Regions from separate parts of the Alteromonas sp. ABH4_452 genome, predicted to be linked through region 1. Evidence: predicted binding sites of a transcription regulator. Region 1 holds the regulator's gene; each other region holds the start of a gene.

The links. The regulator sigma-54, encoded in region 1, starts transcription at its own class of promoters, with help from an activator protein. The targets are predictions, from matches to a motif close to GTTGGCACGNNNNTNGNNT.
Region 2: a site for sigma-54 is predicted at 4,236-4,254, ahead of xdp1 (exosortase-dependent surface protein XDP1). Genes of this name have one in related genera too.
Region 3: a site for sigma-54 is predicted at 3,792-3,810, ahead of ACYX4N_RS09810 (DUF883 domain-containing protein). Genes of this name have one in related genera too.

The regions. Positions count from the first base shown of each region.
Region 1 covers NZ_CM149973.1:4,069,121-4,075,588, forward strand. Annotated here, with positions in the region: gene lptC (LPS export ABC transporter periplasmic protein LptC) at 1-495, shown strand, start outside; gene lptA (lipopolysaccharide transport periplasmic protein LptA) at 464-1,009, shown strand; gene lptB (LPS export ABC transporter ATP-binding protein) at 1,012-1,737, shown strand; gene ACYX4N_RS17460 (RNA polymerase factor sigma-54) at 1,811-3,292, shown strand; gene hpf (ribosome hibernation promoting factor) at 3,323-3,610, shown strand; gene ptsN (PTS IIA-like nitrogen regulatory protein PtsN) at 3,624-4,067, shown strand; gene rapZ (RNase adapter RapZ) at 4,151-4,996, shown strand; gene ACYX4N_RS17480 (HPr family phosphocarrier protein) at 4,996-5,268, shown strand; gene mgtE (magnesium transporter) at 5,442-6,468, shown strand, end outside.
Region 2 covers NZ_CM149973.1:2,004,716-2,011,183, reverse strand. Annotated here, with positions in the region: rRNA gene ACYX4N_RS08565 (16S ribosomal RNA) at 1-1,524, opposite strand, end outside; gene pssA (CDP-diacylglycerol--serine O-phosphatidyltransferase) at 2,009-2,809, opposite strand; gene xdp1 (exosortase-dependent surface protein XDP1) at 3,197-4,132, shown strand; gene xdp1 (exosortase-dependent surface protein XDP1) at 4,299-5,198, shown strand; gene prsT (XrtA/PEP-CTERM system TPR-repeat protein PrsT) at 5,304-6,468, shown strand, end outside.
Region 3 covers NZ_CM149973.1:2,302,838-2,309,305, forward strand. Annotated here, with positions in the region: gene ACYX4N_RS09780 (hypothetical protein) at 1-143, opposite strand, end outside; gene ACYX4N_RS09785 (DUF1328 domain-containing protein) at 174-350, opposite strand; gene ACYX4N_RS09790 (phosphoribosyl-AMP cyclohydrolase) at 658-1,302, opposite strand; gene ACYX4N_RS09795 (CC0125/CC1285 family lipoprotein) at 1,853-2,431, opposite strand; gene ACYX4N_RS09800 (hypothetical protein) at 2,456-2,713, opposite strand; gene ACYX4N_RS09805 (hypothetical protein) at 2,807-3,331, opposite strand; gene ACYX4N_RS09810 (DUF883 domain-containing protein) at 3,336-3,665, opposite strand; gene ACYX4N_RS09815 (response regulator) at 3,846-5,939, opposite strand; gene ACYX4N_RS09820 (response regulator) at 5,952-6,404, opposite strand; gene ACYX4N_RS09825 (sensor histidine kinase) at 6,394-6,468, opposite strand, start outside.

The DNA.
Region 1 (6,468 bases):
ATGGAAGAGCAGCCTGAAACTCAAGGTAGTAGCGAAAATGATGCGCTCAAGCCTGCCTACAAGGCCAAAAACTTAACAACAACCTTGTACAACCAAGACGGTGAGTTAAATCACAAAGTCTTTGCAGAGTCGATGGAGCATTACGACCAATTAGGCTTTGTTTTATTCCAACAACCTAAATATACCCTTTATACAGAAAGCGCTTCATCACCTTGGGTTGTTACTGCGCAGGAAGGAACGCTTTATAACAATGAATTAATTCAGCTTGAAGATAGCGTTGTTATTGAAAATCAAACCAGCGATGATTTTGTCAAAAGTTTATCCACGGAATACATCCAGATAAATTTAGACACGAAACAAATGACATCTGATCAACCCGTTGAGATACTGGGTACGCAATATCTTATTTTAAGCAATGGGTTTAACGCGAATTTACGCACACAAGAATACGAGCTTTTAGATCATGTACAAACGACTTATTCCCCTAGCAACTAGCCTTCTACTTGCCATCGCTAGCGGTGCGGTAATAGCCAGTGAAGAAGATTTTTCACAACCCATTAAGATAGGGTCAAACACCCAATTTATTGATGGTAAAAACAAAACCGCGCTGTACAAGGAAGATGTACTTATTACCCAAGGTTCACTCCTAATCGAAGCTGATGAAGTAGAAGTAATAGCTACAGATGGCAGCGGCCGTGAAATATTTATCGCCCGTGGCAACCCTGCTAGCTATTCTCAATCACTAGAAGACGGTACACCGGTATCAGCGAAAGCCAATGAAATTCGCTATGAAGTAATTAATCGCACTATTTCTCTGGCGGGTAATGCTGAGCTACAGCAAGATACCAGTAAAGTGCAAGGTGATAAGATTACGTTCGATATGATTACGGAACAATTGCTTGCAACGGGTGGTGCCGGTGAAGATGGTGAAGGTCGTGTAACCACAGTATTTACTCCTGACACCATTCGTAAAACATCGTCTAAGAAAGACAACGAGGACAATGAATAGCAATGGCAACTTTGAGCGCTAAAAACCTTGCTAAATCGTATAAATCGCGACAGGTTGTTCGCGATGTAAGCCTTTCAGTGTCTACCGGTCAAATTGTTGGTCTTCTCGGCCCTAACGGCGCTGGTAAGACCACCACTTTTTACATGATTGTAGGCTTAGTCAACTTAGACAAAGGCAAGATCGAAATTGATGATAATGAGCTTACTCACCAGCCAATGCATGAGCGCGCACGCCGCGGTATAGGCTACCTCCCGCAAGAGGCATCAATATTTAGAAAGCTTACGGTACATGAAAATATCATGGCCATTTTGCAAACCCGTAAAGATTTAAATTCACAGCAGCAAGAAGAAGAAGCAGATGCCCTACTTGATGAATTTAATATCAACCATATACGTAATAGTACGGGCATGAGCTTGTCAGGGGGAGAACGGCGTCGCGTAGAGATTGCTCGAGCTCTGGCAGCAAAACCACAATTTATTTTGTTAGACGAACCATTTGCCGGTGTTGATCCAATATCAGTTAATGATATAAAGAAGATAATACAGCATCTGCGAGATAGGGGTATTGGTATCCTTATCACGGACCATAACGTACGCGAAACATTGGATGTTTGCGAAAAAGCGTACATTGTGAGTCATGGCGAGCTTATTGCGCAAGGAACTGCGGAACAGGTTTTAAGTAATCAAAAAGTAAGGGACGTATACCTAGGCGAACAATTCAGGCTATAGTTAGTGTAACCGAATTGTCATTTTTCAGTTTCGCTCTGGTATATTTAATTTAGAGCATTTAAATAAGACGTAGATGAAACCATCTTTACAGCTAAAATTTAGCCAACAACTTACCATGACACCTCAGCTTCAGCAGGCTATTAAACTGCTGCAGCTTTCTACGCTTGATCTCCAGCAAGAGATACAAGAAGCCCTCGATTCTAATCCGCTTTTAGAAGTGGAAGAAGGTAACGACGAGCCACAAGTAGAAAAGAATAATGTCGATAGTGACGATAGCGCTGCTGAAGCGACCGCTTCTGCATCAAGCGATACGCTAGAAGCAGGAGATGCACTGGAGAAGAATGATCTTCCCGATGAGCTACCTATCGACAGTACCTGGGATGAGTATTATTCGGCTTCTTCCGCGCCTGCACCTGGCCCATCTAATGATGATGAACAAATCTTCCAAGGTGAGACCACAGAAGACATCCAAGAACATCTTCTTTGGCAAATGCGCCTCACTCATTTTTCAGATACTGACCGCGCTATCGCTACAGCAATCATCGACTCAATTGACGAATCAGGTTATTTAACCGTTACTCTTGACGACATCTTAGAAGCGGTCAACGACGATGATCTAGAAGAGCCTATCGAAATGGACGAAATAGAGTGTGTGCTTAAGCGCATTCAAATGTTCGACCCCATTGGTTCAGGTTCTCGTACACCTCAAGAGTGTCTTATGGTGCAATTGCGCCAGTTTTCAGAAGACACACCGTGGCTTGCTGAAGCGAAGCAGCTTATTGAGGAATATTCAGACTTACTGAGCAGTAAAGACTACCGCACGCTAATGCGTAAGAGCCGATTGAAAGAAGATCAGCTGCGCGAAGCAATGCGTTTACTTCAAACCTTGAATCCTCGCCCAGGTAGTGCTTTAGTTACTAAAGAGCCTGAGTACGTTATTCCTGATGTCTCAGTAACCAAGAAAAATGGCCGTTGGGTGGTTGAGCTGAACCCCGACAGTCTGCCTAAATTAAGCGTAAACCAACAGTACGCAGCGATGAGTCGTCGTGCCAAGAACAGCAGCGATTCACAATTCATCCGCTCACACATGCAAGAGGCCAAGTGGTTCATAAAGAGCCTTGAATCTCGCAACGATACCTTAATGAAGGTTGCAAATTGCATTGTGCAGCAGCAAATGGGCTTTTTTGAGCACGGCCCGGAAATGATGAAACCAATGGTGCTAAATGATGTCGCAGAAATGGTAGATATGCACGAATCGACTATTTCGCGTGTAACAACGCAGAAGTATATGCATACGCCCCGTGGCATCTTCGAATTGAAGTATTTCTTCTCAAGCCACGTAGCAACAGAGTCAGGTGGTGAGTGTTCATCTACAGCGATTCGTGCATTGATCAAGAAGTTAGTGGCTGCGGAAAATCCTAGCAAGCCGCTAAGTGATAGCAAGATTGCTTCATTGTTGGCCGAGCAAGGCATAAAAGTCGCTCGGCGAACAATAGCAAAATACCGGGAATCATTGTCGATCCCGCCGTCGAACCAACGCAAAAGCCTTATTTAAACGGGCTTAATAATATAAGGAAGACGAAATATGCAAATCAACCTTACTGGTCATCATGTCGAAATCACCGACTCTTTGCGTAATTATGTCGATACGAAGTTCAGCAAACTTGAACGTCACTTTGATCACATTTCTAATGTGCATGTCATCCTGAACGTTGAAAAATTAAATCAAAAAGCTGAAGCGACTGTTCATTTAAGTGGCGCTGAAGTATTCGCATCCTCAGAAAATACCGACATGTATGCGGCGATTGACAGCATGGTTGATAAACTCGACCGGCAGGTAATCAAGCATAAGGAAAAACTGAAAAAACATTAGTAGTTAATTGAGCATGGATATACAAGCCATCGTAAGTCTGGACCGCACCGAGTGTGCGGTTCAGTGTAATAGTAAAAAGCGAATTCTTGAGATCATCGCTGATATCGCTGCCAAGCATAACGACAACATCGACCAGGCAACGGTTCTAAATAGCTTGATGGCTCGAGAACGTATGGGTAGCACGGGTATTGGTAACGGGATAGCACTGCCTCACGGTCGCTTGGCCGGCCTTGAGAAGGTAATAGCAATCGTTGTAACAAGTACACCAGCTATCAACTTTGATGCCCTAGACGAAAAGCCCGTAGACATATTCTTTGCTCTTCTCGTTCCCGAAGAGCAAACCGAAGGACACCTTCAGACACTGGCTACCGTAGCCGGTAAGCTAAGCGACAAAGAAACGATTAAAACAATACGTCGTGCAACAACCAGCGACGAAATTATTTCTGCATTAAGTTAAACAAAAAGTGCCTACACCTCATAGGTAGGCGCTTTATTCGACAACTCGTATGTGATGAAACCAGAATATAAGGGAGAGTTTAGGTGAAGCTGATCATAATCAGTGGTCGTTCGGGGTCTGGTAAGTCTGTCGCACTTCGCGCATTGGAAGACTTAGGTTATTACTGTGTTGATAATATCCCAGTAAATTTGCTTCCCACCCTCACCCATACTGTTGTTGATGAATACGATCAAGTTGCGGTAAGTATTGACGTTAGGAACCTACCCAAAAACCCTGACGACTTGGTAGAGATTCTAGACTACCTGCCTTCTTCTTGGTCGATGACTATAGTGTACATTGACGCAAGCGATGACGTTCTGGTTAAGCGTTTTAGCGAAACTCGCCGTCTTCACCCTTTAGCTAAGCTAAATAAGTCTCTATCGGAGGCTATTAGGGCGGAGTCTGCGCTTCTTGCGCCAATTACTGAACGCGCCGATTTATACCTAGATACAGACAAGCTAACAATACATCAACTCGCCGAATTGATCCGTGAACGTATATTGGGTAAGAAAAGTTCACGCCTTGTTCTTGTCTTTGAGTCGTTTGGCTTTAAACACGGCATACCTAAAGATGCTGACTACGTTTTTGACGCGCGTTTTTTACCTAACCCGCATTGGGAGCCAGACCTTAAACACTTAACTGGGTTAGATGCCCCCGTGGAAGTATTTTTAGGCTCACAACCCGTAGTAACCAAATTTATTTGGCAGATTCAAAACTTGATGACCACATGGCTTCCCCATTTAGAACGCAACAATAGAAGCTATGTGACTGTGGCTATCGGTTGCACTGGCGGCCAACACCGCTCAGTCTATATTGCCCAAACCTTGTCGAAAACGTTCAGCGAAATACACCCTGATGTTCAAATTCGTCACAGAGAGTTGAACCAGTAATGACTATTCAAAAAACGCTTACAATCGTCAATAAACTAGGCTTACACGCCAGAGCAGCCACGCAATTGGTTAAGCTTGCTAATCAGTTTCATGCCAAAATCATTTTGAAAAAAGGCGATAAAGAAGCCGATGCAAGCAGCGTCTTAGGCTTGATGATGCTGGAAAGTCACCAAGGTGAACAGGTAGATGTTATTGTCGATGGTGATGATGCGGTCGATGCACTTGCTGCCATTGAAGAGCTGATTGAGGGCAGATTTAACGAAGACGAATAGTCTCAACCCGAATATCTCTTGACGAATTAATCAACAGCTAGCTTAGTAATTCCAAATTCTTGCGTAAAAGCCACGCAATTATCATGACAGACTTAATATAATTGCGATATTCTACGCACACTTAGGCTACACAGCCTTTATTTTCCATATCAGCTTAGTAGGAATAACGCCTTATGGCAGAAGCGCTTGTTTCTAAATACGTACAAACCCAATTACGCGCACTTAACGCAGCGTTGATAAACGGTCAATTTGTATCTGTACGTAAGCTTCTGCTTGAACTTCCCCCTTCAGACGTTGCGCATATTCTCGAATCTAGCCCTAGCAGGACCCGTGATGAGTTGTGGGAGCTAATTGATAGCGACTTTCACGGTGATATTTTAGAAGAACTCTCTGATGATGTTCGAAACGGTATTATCACAAAGATGCTCCCCGCCAATGTGGTTGATGCACTTGAAGAAATGGATACCGATGACTTGGCAGAAACGCTGAGTAGCCTTCCTGAACCTGTGTTGGCAGACATTCTTGATTCAATGGATGCACAAGACCGCGTACGTGCAGAGCAGGCGTTGTCTTACGGTGAGGAAACCGCTGGTTTCATCATGAACACCGATACCATTACCTTGCGTCCAGATGTAACCATTGATGTGGTTCTTCGCTACATTCGCTTAAAAGGTGAGTTACCAGAAAATACGGACACCTTCTATGTGGTCAATAGAACCGATAATCTGGTCGGTATCATCCCTGTGGCCCGTCTTCTCACCGCAGATACCGACGACAAAGTGTCTGATGTCATGGACGAAGAATCAGAGGCGATTCCGGTAAACATGCCCGACGATGAAGTGGCAAGCCTGTTTGAGCGTTATAATTGGCTTTCAGCGCCGGTAGTTGATGAAAATCATCGCTTAGTTGGGCGAATTACCATTGATGACGTGGTTGATATCATTCGTGAAGACGCCGAACACTCAATGATGAGTATGGCGGGTCTTGATGATGATGAAGATACCTTTGCACCGGTTATGCAAAGTACTAAACGCCGCTCCGTCTGGCTGGCAGTAAATTTAGTGACTGCGCTAATGGCAGCAATGGTAAGTGACTTATTTGAAGCCACGCTAAGCCAGCTTGCCGTATTAGCCATATTAAATACTATCGTACCGAGCATGGGCGGCGTGGCTGGTAACCAGACACTAACCCTTGTTATTC
Region 2 (6,468 bases), 2.1 Mb from region 1:
GATCCAACCCCAGGTTCCCCTAGGGTTACCTTGTTACGACTTCACCCCAGTCATGAAACACAAAGTGGTAATCGTCCTCCCGAAGGTTAGACTAACTACTTCTTTTGCATCCCACTCCCATGGTGTGACGGGCGGTGTGTACAAGGCCCGGGAACGTATTCACCGCAGTATTCTGACCTGCGATTACTAGCGATTCCGACTTCATGGAGTCGAGTTGCAGACTCCAATCCGGACTACGACATTCTTTAAGGGGTCCGCTCCACATCACTGTCTCGCTTCCCTCTGTAAATGCCATTGTAGCACGTGTGTAGCCCTACACGTAAGGGCCATGATGACTTGACGTCGTCCCCACCTTCCTCCGGTTTGTCACCGGCAGTCTCCTTAGAGTGCCCAACTTAAGGCTGGCAACTAAGGACAAGGGTTGCGCTCGTTGCGGGACTTAACCCAACATCTCACGACACGAGCTGACGACAGCCATGCAGCACCTGTGTCAGAGTTCCCGAAGGCACCAATCTATCTCTAGAAAGTTCTCTGCATGTCAAGTGTAGGTAAGGTTCTTCGCGTTGCATCGAATTAAACCACATGCTCCACCGCTTGTGCGGGCCCCCGTCAATTCATTTGAGTTTTAACCTTGCGGCCGTACTCCCCAGGCGGTCTACTTAGCGCGTTAGCTTCGCTACTCACGACTTAAAGTCACAAACAGCTAGTAGACAGCGTTTACGGTGTGGACTACCAGGGTATCTAATCCTGTTCGCTACCCACACTTTCGCACATGAGCGTCAGTCTTTGGCCAGGGAGTCGCCTTCGCCACTGATGTTCCTCCAGATATCTACGCATTTCACCGCTACACCTGGAATTCCACTCCCCTCTCCAAGACTCTAGTCTGCCAGTTCTAAATGACCATCCCAGGTTGAGCCCGGGGCTTTCACATCTAGCTTAACAAACCGCCTGCGTGCGCTTTACGCCCAGTAATTCCGATTAACGCTCGCACCCTCCGTATTACCGCGGCTGCTGGCACGGAGTTAGCCGGTGCTTCTTCTGTTGTTAACGTCACGGCTAGCAGGTATTAACTACTAACTTTTCCTCACAACTGAAAGTGCTTTACAACCCGAAGGCCTTCTTCACACACGCGGCATGGCTGCATCAGGGTTCCCCCCATTGTGCAATATTCCCCACTGCTGCCTCCCGTAGGAGTCTGGGCCGTGTCTCAGTCCCAGTGTGGCTGATCTTCCTCTCAGAACAGCTAGAGATCGTTGCCTTGGTAAGCCTTTACCTTACCAACTAGCTAATCTCACTTGGGCCTCTCTTTGCGCCGGAGCCTAAGCCCCGTTTGGTCCGTAGACATTATGCGGTATTAGCAGTCGTTTCCAACTGTTATCCCCCTCGCAAAGGCAAGTTCCCAAGCATTACTCACCCGTCCGCCACTCGTCAGCGAAGTGCAAGCACTTCCTGTTACCGTTCGACTTGCATGTGTTAGGCCTGCCGCCAGCGTTCAATCTGAGCCATGATCAAACTCTTCAATTAAATATATCGAAATATGAATCGTCGTTGTGACACTCTTAACGAGTGCCCACACAGATTGTCTTGTCTAAATTGTTAAAGAACGTAGCAGCTTCGCTGCTATTCACTAGAAGCCGCTGCTTCTTGGTGACTCACCCTGTTCGAGTGAGGTGCGCATTATACGCTGGAAGCTTTCGTTGTCAACACTTTTTGAAAATTTATTTTCTGAAGCGTTTCTTCTAAACTCCCGTCTTTACTGGCCTATAAAGATAGTAGAGACTTACTTCAGGAGGCTTGCTGTTTTGCTTTTCCCCCGAAGCGGATGCGCATTTTAGGGAAATGAGCGCTCACGTCAACACTTATTTTAAATAAATACAAAAAAAGCGACCATTCGGTCGCTTTTCACTCTATTCGTTCATTTTGCAGGCAGATTTATCGGAAAACGCTCTGTTTAATAACACTAAAAGAAATTTTCCCTCTTTTCATAGCGTAAAGAATTGCCTACTTACTATTTAGTAACGTCTTCACTTTCGCTTTGATTCTTTTTATCAGCATTGAAGTCCGCGTCTTCTTCGTGATCGCCTACCACGTCATCCAAAGTCACTTTCTCTACCGTGCGGAAAGTATTGATAGGCCCTGCCAGTGCATACAAAGCAAATACTAAAAACAGTACAAGCGCTGGCTCAGTTGCAACAACAACGAATATTAAAAGCACTAATAGAAGGCCAACAAATGGAACCTTGCCATGCCAGTTAACTTCTTTGAAAGAATTATACTTAAAGTTACTCACCATAAGTAAGCCAGCTAAACCAGTTACTGCGGCCACAATCAACCCGTAGTCAGTCCCTACTGCATTATACTCGACACCCACCCATACAAGACCGGATACAACTGCCGCTGCTGCTGGACTAGCAAGACCTTGGAAGAAGCGCTTATCAGCGATTCCAACCTGAGTATTGAAGCGAGCTAGACGCAATGCTGCACCAGCTACATAGACAAATGCCGCTAACCAGCCCAACTTACCTAATTCGGTTAAGCCCCAATTATAAGCAACAAGTGCAGGTGCCATACCAAAAGAGACCATATCGGCCATAGAGTCATACTCTGCGCCGAAATCACTTTGCGTATTTGTCATTCTAGCTACTCGTCCATCCAGCCCATCAAATATCATTGCCACAAAAATTGCGACAGCGGCTGCTTCAAAACGACCGTTCATTGACGACACAACAGCAAAGAAACCAGAAAACAAACCTGCTGTTGTTAATAAATTGGGAAGTAAGTATATCCCTTTACGTTTTTGTTCAGACATATGTCCTCGTACTTCTACATGTAATTGAGTTAATTATTTCATAGATATGCAAGAAGGCATAGCAAAGTAAAGATACAGCCAGCTTCCATACATAAATTTCGGCGATGGCATATTCAAAAAGCTTTGCAATACATTTAGATGAGTCCACTTTATCAAATAAGGACAACGCACAAAGGCTAATAATTTAGAACCTGCTTCCTTACTTACCTCGCCAATCAGTAATAACTAGGTATACGGTCACATACCTTAAACAGGTCACCGTTTATATATCATACAACTCCATGTTGAAACTAAGTACTTTCCGAAAAAGTGTGTGTACATAAATAGTACAACGCTTGAAAGGTTTGTACTTGAAGCGCTATGCGCTTTTTATATAGGAAAGTGATTATGCGATTACTAGACAAAACCTTTTCTTCCAAGACCTTGCTATTACTTTCAATGGCGCTGGTATCGACGCTGAGCGCTAATTCAGCATTTGCCACCTCTTATAAAAAGCATGATTACTCCTACTGCGGCTCATCGGGTAGCAGCAACACCCAGAGTAAGCAGTGTAACTCTCCGCTTGGTGAGTATACCTATGATCTAGTCGACGATGGTGTTTACAATAGTGTTAACCCTGATAACTCTCCTGTGGAGATTGATGGCGTAAACATTTCTTTGTCTGCATTTTCAGATACTAATAATGCGACCGGCGAAACAGTGGTTGCCGCTAGCTTACAAAAAATCTCAAATACTTGGGCTTATGGAGTTACCAATAATGACGAAGCTTACTACAAAGGTAGTTCTGACCATGCTATCGACAACCTAAACTACTATTATGAAGGTAGTAAGGCTGCTTATAAAAGTGGAGTGACCAATGTTGAGCGTGATTATGACTTTGTACTGCTTTCATTTGACTCTGCAGTAACACTAACCGGCGCGAGCTTTTCATGGTTATATAGCAGTAATGATAGTCAAGTTTCAGTAGCTGCCTTAAATGACACCTCTACTTTGACCTCTGGTGTAAATACATGGAGTGATATTGTTGCAGATGCGCTTACTTCTGCATCTTTCGATATTGAGAACTGTGACTATGTAGAGCACCGCGCCGATTTTGCGTTCACTGAGTCAGCGCAATATTGGCTCGTAGGGGCATACAACACCGCATTTGGTAATATTGGTGGGTACATTGGTAACGACGCTTTCAAACTTGCTAATGTTGGTTTCTCAATTACCGAAACGACAGGTACCCCTGATACTACGGAAGTGTCGGAGCCAGGTACTATCGGCCTACTAATGGCTTGCTCTTTATTCGTCATGTGGCGCCGCAAAAAGGCCATTTAAGGAAATTAGACTTTAGATCACTGACAGGTGGTACAACCTGTCAGTTTTTTTTACTGCACCCTACCTTGTTAAAAAATATTATCGTTAAAACAACAACATAAAATTTGGCTCGAATTATGCATGAAAGAAAATAATATAATTATTTCCTAGTATCAGAGTCGTATGTATGAAGTTAAGAAAATTAATAATAGTTATGTCAGTAGTGTCTGCCTTTTCTGCACATGCAACCGACAGTAGCCTCAACGAATATTCATTAGCCACAGACGGTATTAGTTATACCCTTTCTCCAGATAGCTCTAGCGGGACCTCAATAACGATCGATGACACTACCGTTTATGTCGGAGTTACTTCTTGGGCAGATACTGGGTACTATAATGGTAATTACGACACTTGGAGTGGCGGTTATTATAATGGTAAGTACTATCAAGCCGAAAATGATGATCTAGTTGTTAATCAGGGGAGTTTGAAAGATTACGGTGAAGGCTTTGGTTTAATAAACAATGATATATACCTAAATGAACGCAATAGGTACAAGGGCGATAAGCACTCTATTGATAACTATAATGCAGAAAAAGGCATTGCGGACTTCGATATGGTATTACTTTCGTTCAGCACCGATGTGACGCTTACAGACGCATCGTTTTCTTGGGTGAGTAATTTCGGCAGCAATCCAGATAGCGAAAAAGAAGTCACTGTTGTAGGTTTAGATGATGTTTCGTTATTTTCCAGTGATCAAGACTTTACTTGGGCCGACGTAGCTGAGACAACTATTTCTTCCGCGGTAGGTCACTATGGCGTAAGCAATACTAAAGTTGGTGATTCTTTTGTATCAGAGTTCACCAACTTGACCTCTGCTCAGTATTGGCTTGTCGGTGCATATAATACTTTTTTCGACGACAGTACTTCTTCAAACAACTTCGGGTTTAAGCTTAGTTCTTTAGGTATTGAACTAGCAAGTAATGATACTACACCGCCCCCACCTACGCAGGTTAGCGAACCAGGCGCCCTTGCACTTATGAGTTTAGGTTTAGGTCTTGTTCTTTATAGACGTAAGCGTCGCGTTTAATTGTTTAAAAACGCTTAGAAAACACGTATCTTTAAAAGGTGGCTTAGGCCACCTTTTTTTATGCTATTTTTAAGCCTGTAGCTAGGCTAAATTTCGAAGGTTTATATGGATTTTTTTAATAATAAAAAGCGTTTTGTACAACGCGCTATTGTCTCTGCAGTTGCCTCTTCTTTAATCGTATTCAACAGTTTCGCAACTACCTCAGAAGACTATGAAAAGGCCTTAACTGCCTTTAACGAAAACGAATACGATGAAGCCTATATTCACCTTAAAAACAGTTTACAAAAAGACCCAGAAAACCTAGCTGCTAAAATACTAATGGGCGAGATACTGCTTATTAACGGCTATTTAACTGCAGCCGAAATGGAGTTTGTAGAAGCGCTGGAAATGGGTGCCGATATTAACCTTCTGGCAGAGCCGCTGGGCAACACTTGGCTTTTCTTAAACAGATACCAGGAGATTGTAGAGTTTTCTGATTTAAACAAGCTATCGGGTGATGCAGAGCGTGAATGGTTAATGATTCGTGCAACCGCGTGTATTAGGTTAGAAGAAGAGCAATGCGCCTTACGTGACTACAACACCATCGTTTCCCGCACGCCCAACTTCGTACCTGCTATAAATGGGTTAGCTTCCATCGCCCTTCAAAATGAAGACTTATCTAAAGCAAGTTCTCTTATCAATAAAGCTATGTCATTAGAGCCTGAAAACGCAATAACATGGCGTTTGAAAGGCCAGCTCGCATACCGACAAGGCGATAAAGACGCCGCAACCGCACATTTACAAAAAGCCCTGACGTTTAACCGCGACGACCCTATTGCCTTGCGTAATCTAGTGGACTTGTATTTAGAAGCGAAAGACTACGATACTGCAAAGCTATTCGTAGATGAGATCATTGAAGACACGCCTAATGATCCTTTGGCCATCTTACTCAACAGCTGGTTGCAAAGCAGAGACAACCAACAAGCTATTGATAACGAAAAGCTAAAAGAGCTTAATGATTTTATGGCACAGCTTGATCCTGAGCTCATAACTTCTCAACCCATGTTGCTCTACATAAGCGGTTTAACAAACTTCTTTAATAACAACATGGAAACGGCCGCAAAAGACTTTAATGGCTATTTGCAACAGGAGCCTGATGACCTACAGGCAGTATTGATGCTAAGCCAGGTCTATATGGCGACACAGCAAGATAAGCAAGCGCTCGCCCTGCTTGAACGCCATCAAGATGCGTTGATGGAAGACCCTGACTCGGCACTTCTTCTAGGTGATT
Region 3 (6,468 bases), 1.8 Mb from region 1:
TCTTCAACGGCGTTACCTGCATCGGTAACCATCTCGTCTAGCTCTTCGCCTGCGTCTTCTGCCTCACCGTCACCGCACGCTGCTAGTGATAGTGCAAATGCTGATGCTACTAGTACCTTTGATAGATTTTTAAATGAAAACATATCCTTACTCCTTTTTCCTATTAGATATTCTTAGGCCTTTGGTGCCTTTCCACGTAACGCATTAGCGATAAGTGAAATTACCAACAACGCGATAAACACAAAGAAAAGAAACTGTGCGATACCTGTTGCTGCACCTGCGATGCCTCCAAAACCAAAAACTGCTGCAATAATGGCGATGATAAAAAATGTGATTGCCCAACCTAACATAACTAGATCCTCGTATTGCTTCCGTTACTTTCACAATAACTAATGCTATCTTTATGCCTGTTTTTTAAGTGTATGAATTATATAGATTAAGTTTGTTTCAGATTGAAATTTTGAAATGTAATTTTCAGTGGCAGGAGTCACGATTACACAAGCGAATGCATTTTTTACATGATAGAGCAGAAGCTCTTTTCTCATCATTTAATTCAAGATGAAAAAAGAGGCAAAGCGAAAGGGAAAAACGCTTTGCCTATAAAAGGGAGGAGGTGACGCCCCACATAATCTGAGTAGATTGGGGGCTGAGCGTTACCTAGTTACCATTTGGGTTGTAAGGTAACGAAGATTGGTGAGCGACAATACGCAGGTCGCCATCACTGTCTTTCACATAGGCAAAGGTGTACTCTACTTTTGTTTCTCCGCCCTTAGTGTCAGTAAAGAAGTAGTTACCCATCGCCACCGCCATCCGACAACTGTTATTAATAATTCCTACATTGTCGAATTTCACGTTTGTATAAGGCTTAATCGCAAAACCCTTATCTTCCTGATAAGCGTCATTTCCACCGACAAAGTAAGAAAGCGCTGCATCAAAGCTTGAACGGAACTGATCATTTGCTGCAAGGGTTGGTTTAAACAGTACACTACTTAAATCATATCCGTACATGTCCTGGATAAAATCAGCCGCCTCGCCAGAGTAGTCACCGTCGTTACTAAACACTGCGCCAATACGTACAATGCCTTCACCCCACATCTTTTGTGCTGCTACAACTTCACGCTCTGTAATACATTCATCCGAATACAGTAATGCATTGTCTAGCGCCTTAGCCTTCAAAACACCAACGTTCGAAGTGGCGGTCTCATTCATTTGCGGTTTGGCCACTGCACTGCAGCCTGTTACTAGCATAATCGAAGCTGCAAGAAGCGTTGTTTTTGTCATTAACGAGTTTAGCTTTTTCATCGCGTGACTCCTCAGTCATTTGCAAAATAAATACGTGTTATTACCTAATTAAATTGCTGGGAGCAGAAGCTGTATAACGTTGTAAAAAGCGGTCTACAAATCTGCTCTGCAGTTCATAGGTTTAATGATAGCTAGATTGGGTGACGGAGACTTTTGTACAACATTAATAGAAGATTAATGGGTCATTAAGAATAAAGATGTTAAGACATGTATCGGTTCTGAACGAATGAATGTCTCATCTATCATGTTGATTAGTGTGTTTTAATGTCGCTTTACTTCATCGATATTACGTAATTTATACGCAAGCTTATTCGTTTACTTATATACGAAGGACTGGATTTACTCGATTTTGCAGGCCCTTAGTCTGCTTTATAGGATGCATTTCAGGGAATGGGTGGTAGCTATGAATTTAAGGTAGTGGGCTTTAGGGCGTTCCACAGACTTGCTCGTGCAATTAAGCTATGCTTTTCAGTAACACTGATTGCGTACCGAAAAGCATTTTGTCAGAACACTGATGATGCAGTGTATAGATGTACAGAATGACGTTCAGCTAATTTGTATTCTTTGGCTCTAGAGGCTGTGACAGCACTTCTAAGACAGTAAAGGCGTTTTTACCTAAACGAGTTTTATCATGCGCCATTTTTACATCAATAGTAAAGTAGATGTCGTTAATCTGAGTATTTACAACATCGTTTGAGCTCGGGGCGGCCATCGGTTGAGCAACTTCCTCACAGCCTGACATAGTGCATTGCCTATCTGTTTGAAATATTGCTGGCTCATTTTTGCCAGCCGTTACTTCCCGCGCAATAACAGGCTTTTTATCAATATTTGTATTAATCACCTCTAGATAAGTAAAGCCTTGCTCTTGTGCGACTTCAGCGGCGCGATATAGAGCGTACTGCTGTACTTTGTCGGCCGGAGTTTTATCAGTCGCTTTAAAAAGAACCTGATACTGATTTGCAGATACTTTTTCGCTCGAATAACCATATGAGGCTTTAGAGTTCGCTGATTTGTATGGGGTAGGGGCAGCTACTGGTGTCGATGAACACCCTGCTATCGCAAAGCTTAGTGCCGCACCTGCGGTGGCAAGAAGTACGCGGCCACTTTTAATTTTACTTTTGATGTTCATCTCACAAATTCCTTAATACTGTGATTACTGAAACAAAGAGAACAGCGCGGTTCTACCTAAAGCCATTAACGCTCGGTTACGCTTTGCTTTAGGCTTAGCATCTACTGCACCTTTATATGCGCCAACAGAAGCTATGCCAAGTAGGGTCTCTGGCTTACCCATCATTAACGAACATTGCCTTTTTGCTTGTGTAAGTGCAACATCTGCGTGATGTTTTTGAGAAAAATAGGCATGTTCCTTTTGCGCAATATCTTTTATATTCGCTTTCAAAAAGATGTTCATAGTACTCACCTCATTATTGTTGACAGGGCACTGTCCATGGATTTGATCAAATGAACTTAATCAAAAGGGTTAATGCGCCTTTAAATCTGTGCCTTACCCAAAGACCCTACGCCATGTTTGAATTAATCTGCTTAAACTTAGATAGTTGAACGCATTCTGAGCAAGCTTAAAGAAACCGAACGCCGCAAGACTATTAAGTGCTAATAACACAAGTGGTACCACAACGTAGTGCACGCCAACATTGTGAAGTATAGCGCCTATAGCAATATTTAGAATAAGCCAACAAACTGTACCAACCGCAAATGCTGCGAGGCATGCAAAAACAGTGACGAAAAAACTCTTTTTGACAAGCATGAGTTCACTATTAGTAAGCTCAAGAAATGCAAAGCCTTGGTCTTTTCTCTGAGAGAATGCTTCTTTAAATGCGTTGAATACATCGGAGAAAGACGGGTCGGGGTATTGTTGCTGGGTTGACTGCTCGTCAGGTGGCGTTTCTTTGGGTGTACTTTCTCCTGTAGCGTTTTCATGGAACTTCGCCTGCGCCGAAGGCGGCGTCAGGCGAAATGGATTTTCATTGCACGTGCGAAACCGTGCTTTGTGAAAATCTAGCGCTTTCATGAATCTACTTCTTACGGAGAAGTGACGTTACTAGCATGCCTGCCGCAAAAGCGATACCTGCAGTTTGAACAGGATTTTCAATTGCAAATTTGCGTACTTTTGATGCCTGCCATTTCTGTTCTGCTAAACGCTTTCTTTCAGACATGTTTTCAGCAGATGATGATGCTGTGCGACGAATATTTTCTTCCGCCACGCCCGCACTATCAGCAAGCTTGTCTACTGACGCATGAAGGGTATCTTTTAGTTGATCCGTTACTGGGTGACTCGGTTCAGCCACACCGTTAGTGCTATTAGTTTTAACGGTTTGTGGTTTTGCTGAAGCTTGTGTAGCCATAATACTCTCCTTAATATTTTGGGTTCACAATAACTGTTGCAACGGCTGTACCAATCGAATAAATCCTTTATTTACAATTAGATAGGGGGTTGAGTTATTTGGGAGGGTGAAAGGTTTGCAAGAGAAATGCGTTATCCTTGCAAACCCCTGTAATATTTTCTTAGTCGCTAAAACGAAAGCTTAGCTTCCACCTACGACAGATGCGAGGTCATCTTTTGAAACCGGCTTAAGAAGCGCGCTATCTATTCCTATCGATTCCATTGCTTCTTCTTCGGCTTCGTGTCCACTAACTATGGTAAGCAATGCATTAGGCAATTTTTCTTTAAGTTCGCCAGCCAAGTCATAACCATTGTAATCGGGTAACGTCAAATCCATTAACACGTGATCAAAGTCATTGTCTTGTGCGGTGCTAAGCGCATCAACACCACAGTACTCGGTGGTGACTTCATGACCTAAATGAACTAAAAACAACTGCAATAGCTCTGCAGCATCTTCATCATCTTCAATTACTAAAATACGTTTACTAGAAGGGCTTCCGTCACCTTTTTTCTGAGGGGTATCTTGAGCTGCAATGTCTATATTCGTATTGGATTCAAATCCATCGCTTGATGGCATGTTTTCCTCTGGTGCGTAAGGTTTCTGTATCGGCATGTCAGCAACCTGTGCTTCCACATTAGTAAAAGTAACGTGATCGCCAGGAGGAAGGTATTGTGAGAGAAGTTGAGCGAGTGCAAAGCGGTCTATTGGTTTACCTATAACGTCATTAAAACCTTCGCGTATTAGCGACTCTCTTAATCCTTTACGACTGGCTGCGGTGACCGCAATAACGGGAATATCTTTACCATGGCGACGAATAGCGTGTAACGCTTCAATGCCATTCATCACAGGCATGTGAATATCCATGAGAACGAGGTCAAATGGTTGATTGTGTTCATCGGCCTGTAATACAGCTTCCAGTGCCTTAACACCGTTTTCCGCGTAACTAATATCTGCCTGAGACTGACTTACAAGGTGGCCGGTAAGGCGCCGAATTTCTCTTAAGTCATCGACAATCAGCACTCTGCCGGTAACATTTAAATCGATACTGCTAGATTCGACGGTTTGTATCTGACCGAGTTCTAGGTCAACGAGAGGTTGCTTGGAAATATCGCCAGGGTCAATATCGAATGTGAACGTACTACCTTCTCCAAGTCGAGATGACACGTCTATATCGCCGCCAAGCTTGGTGACAAGCTCTTTACAAATAGCTAAACCTAAACCAGCACCACCGTGATTAGCGCGCATTACATCTTCAATTTGCTCGAAAGGTTGGAAGATGTTGATCAACTTGTCTGGTGGCATACCTATGCCAGTATCGTCTACGGAAAATCTAAGTAGCTGAGGTTTTTCACTATCTGTTGGGTTTTCATCAAGGGTTATAGTAAGTGTAATACTGCCCTTATCGGTGAACTTAACCGCATTAGAAATGAGGTTAAGCAGCACTTGGCGAAGTCGGGTGGGATCTGTCTTAATAAATTCAGGGATTTTGGTGTTAGACACCACATTCAAACTTAGCCCTTTATCTTTGGCGTTCAAGCGCATTAAGGAGTGAATATCGGTAAGAAAAGCAGATAAGTTTACATCTTTAATGTTTAATTCTAGCTTCTCAGCCATTATGCGCGACATATCAAGTAAATCATTGAGCAAGCTCAATAAGTGTTTGCCGTTTGAATGAATTATCGATAGCTCTTGCTGAAACGGGCTATTCCTTGCGTCATCAATGAGAAGTTCTGTATAGCCCAAAATAGAGGTGAGAGGCGTGCGCAATTCATGGCCAAGGTGGGCTAGGAACTTGTCTTTTGCTTTGTTTTTTTGTTCAACCTTATTGCGCTCAATTCGCTCGTTTTCTATATCGCGACGAACCATGGCATAACGGATAGTACGCATAAAACGTGGCGATTCTATCTCGGACTTTTGAAGATAATCTGCGGCTCCCGCGCGCATCACCATTTCATCTACAGTAGCGTCTGACTGACCTGTTAAAATAACCACTGGCAGACTAAATTGGTTCGATTTAAGAACACCCAGAACGTCTATGGCATTCTCAGCGCCCAACAAATAGTCAAGCAAGCATAAATCAAAGTCTTCCGTCTTAAGCGCTTCTATGGCGTCAAGACTGTTTGTCACCCACGTTAACTCAAACTTAGGTGACTCACACTGTTCTAGATAGTCAGAAGTTAAGAAGTAATCATCTTCATCGTCTTCTACCAATAGAATTTTAATAACCTCTGACATCTAGTACCTCTTTTACTCGTGTGGTAACTCTACAAACTCGATCCAATAACGACCTAAAGCACGCATTAATTCAACTAATCCTTCAAAATTAACGGGTTTAGTAATGTAAGAAGCGCAACCGAGGTCGTAACCGCGGAGCATATCTTCTTCTTCTTTCGACGTCGTTAAGATAACAACCGGAATACTGCGTAGTTTAGGGTCGTTTTTAAGTTCTTGAAGTGCTTCGCGACCATCTTTTCTTGGCATGTTTAAGTCAAGCAATATAAGGCTAGGGCGAGGCGCCGATGCTGGATCAGAATATTTTCCCTCGTGACGAAGAAACTCTAACAATTCCACACCGTCTTCAACACAAAACAGATTGTTGAGGACACGACTTTCTTGAAGCGCGTCAACAGTTAATAGGCGATCATCCTCATCATCATCGGCCATCAAGATATTTATTGGCTGGGTTTGTTTACGCGTCATTTTGTGTCTCTCCATTATTGTTGTTAGAACCAAACGGCTCGCTATCTACCGGCACTATTATTGT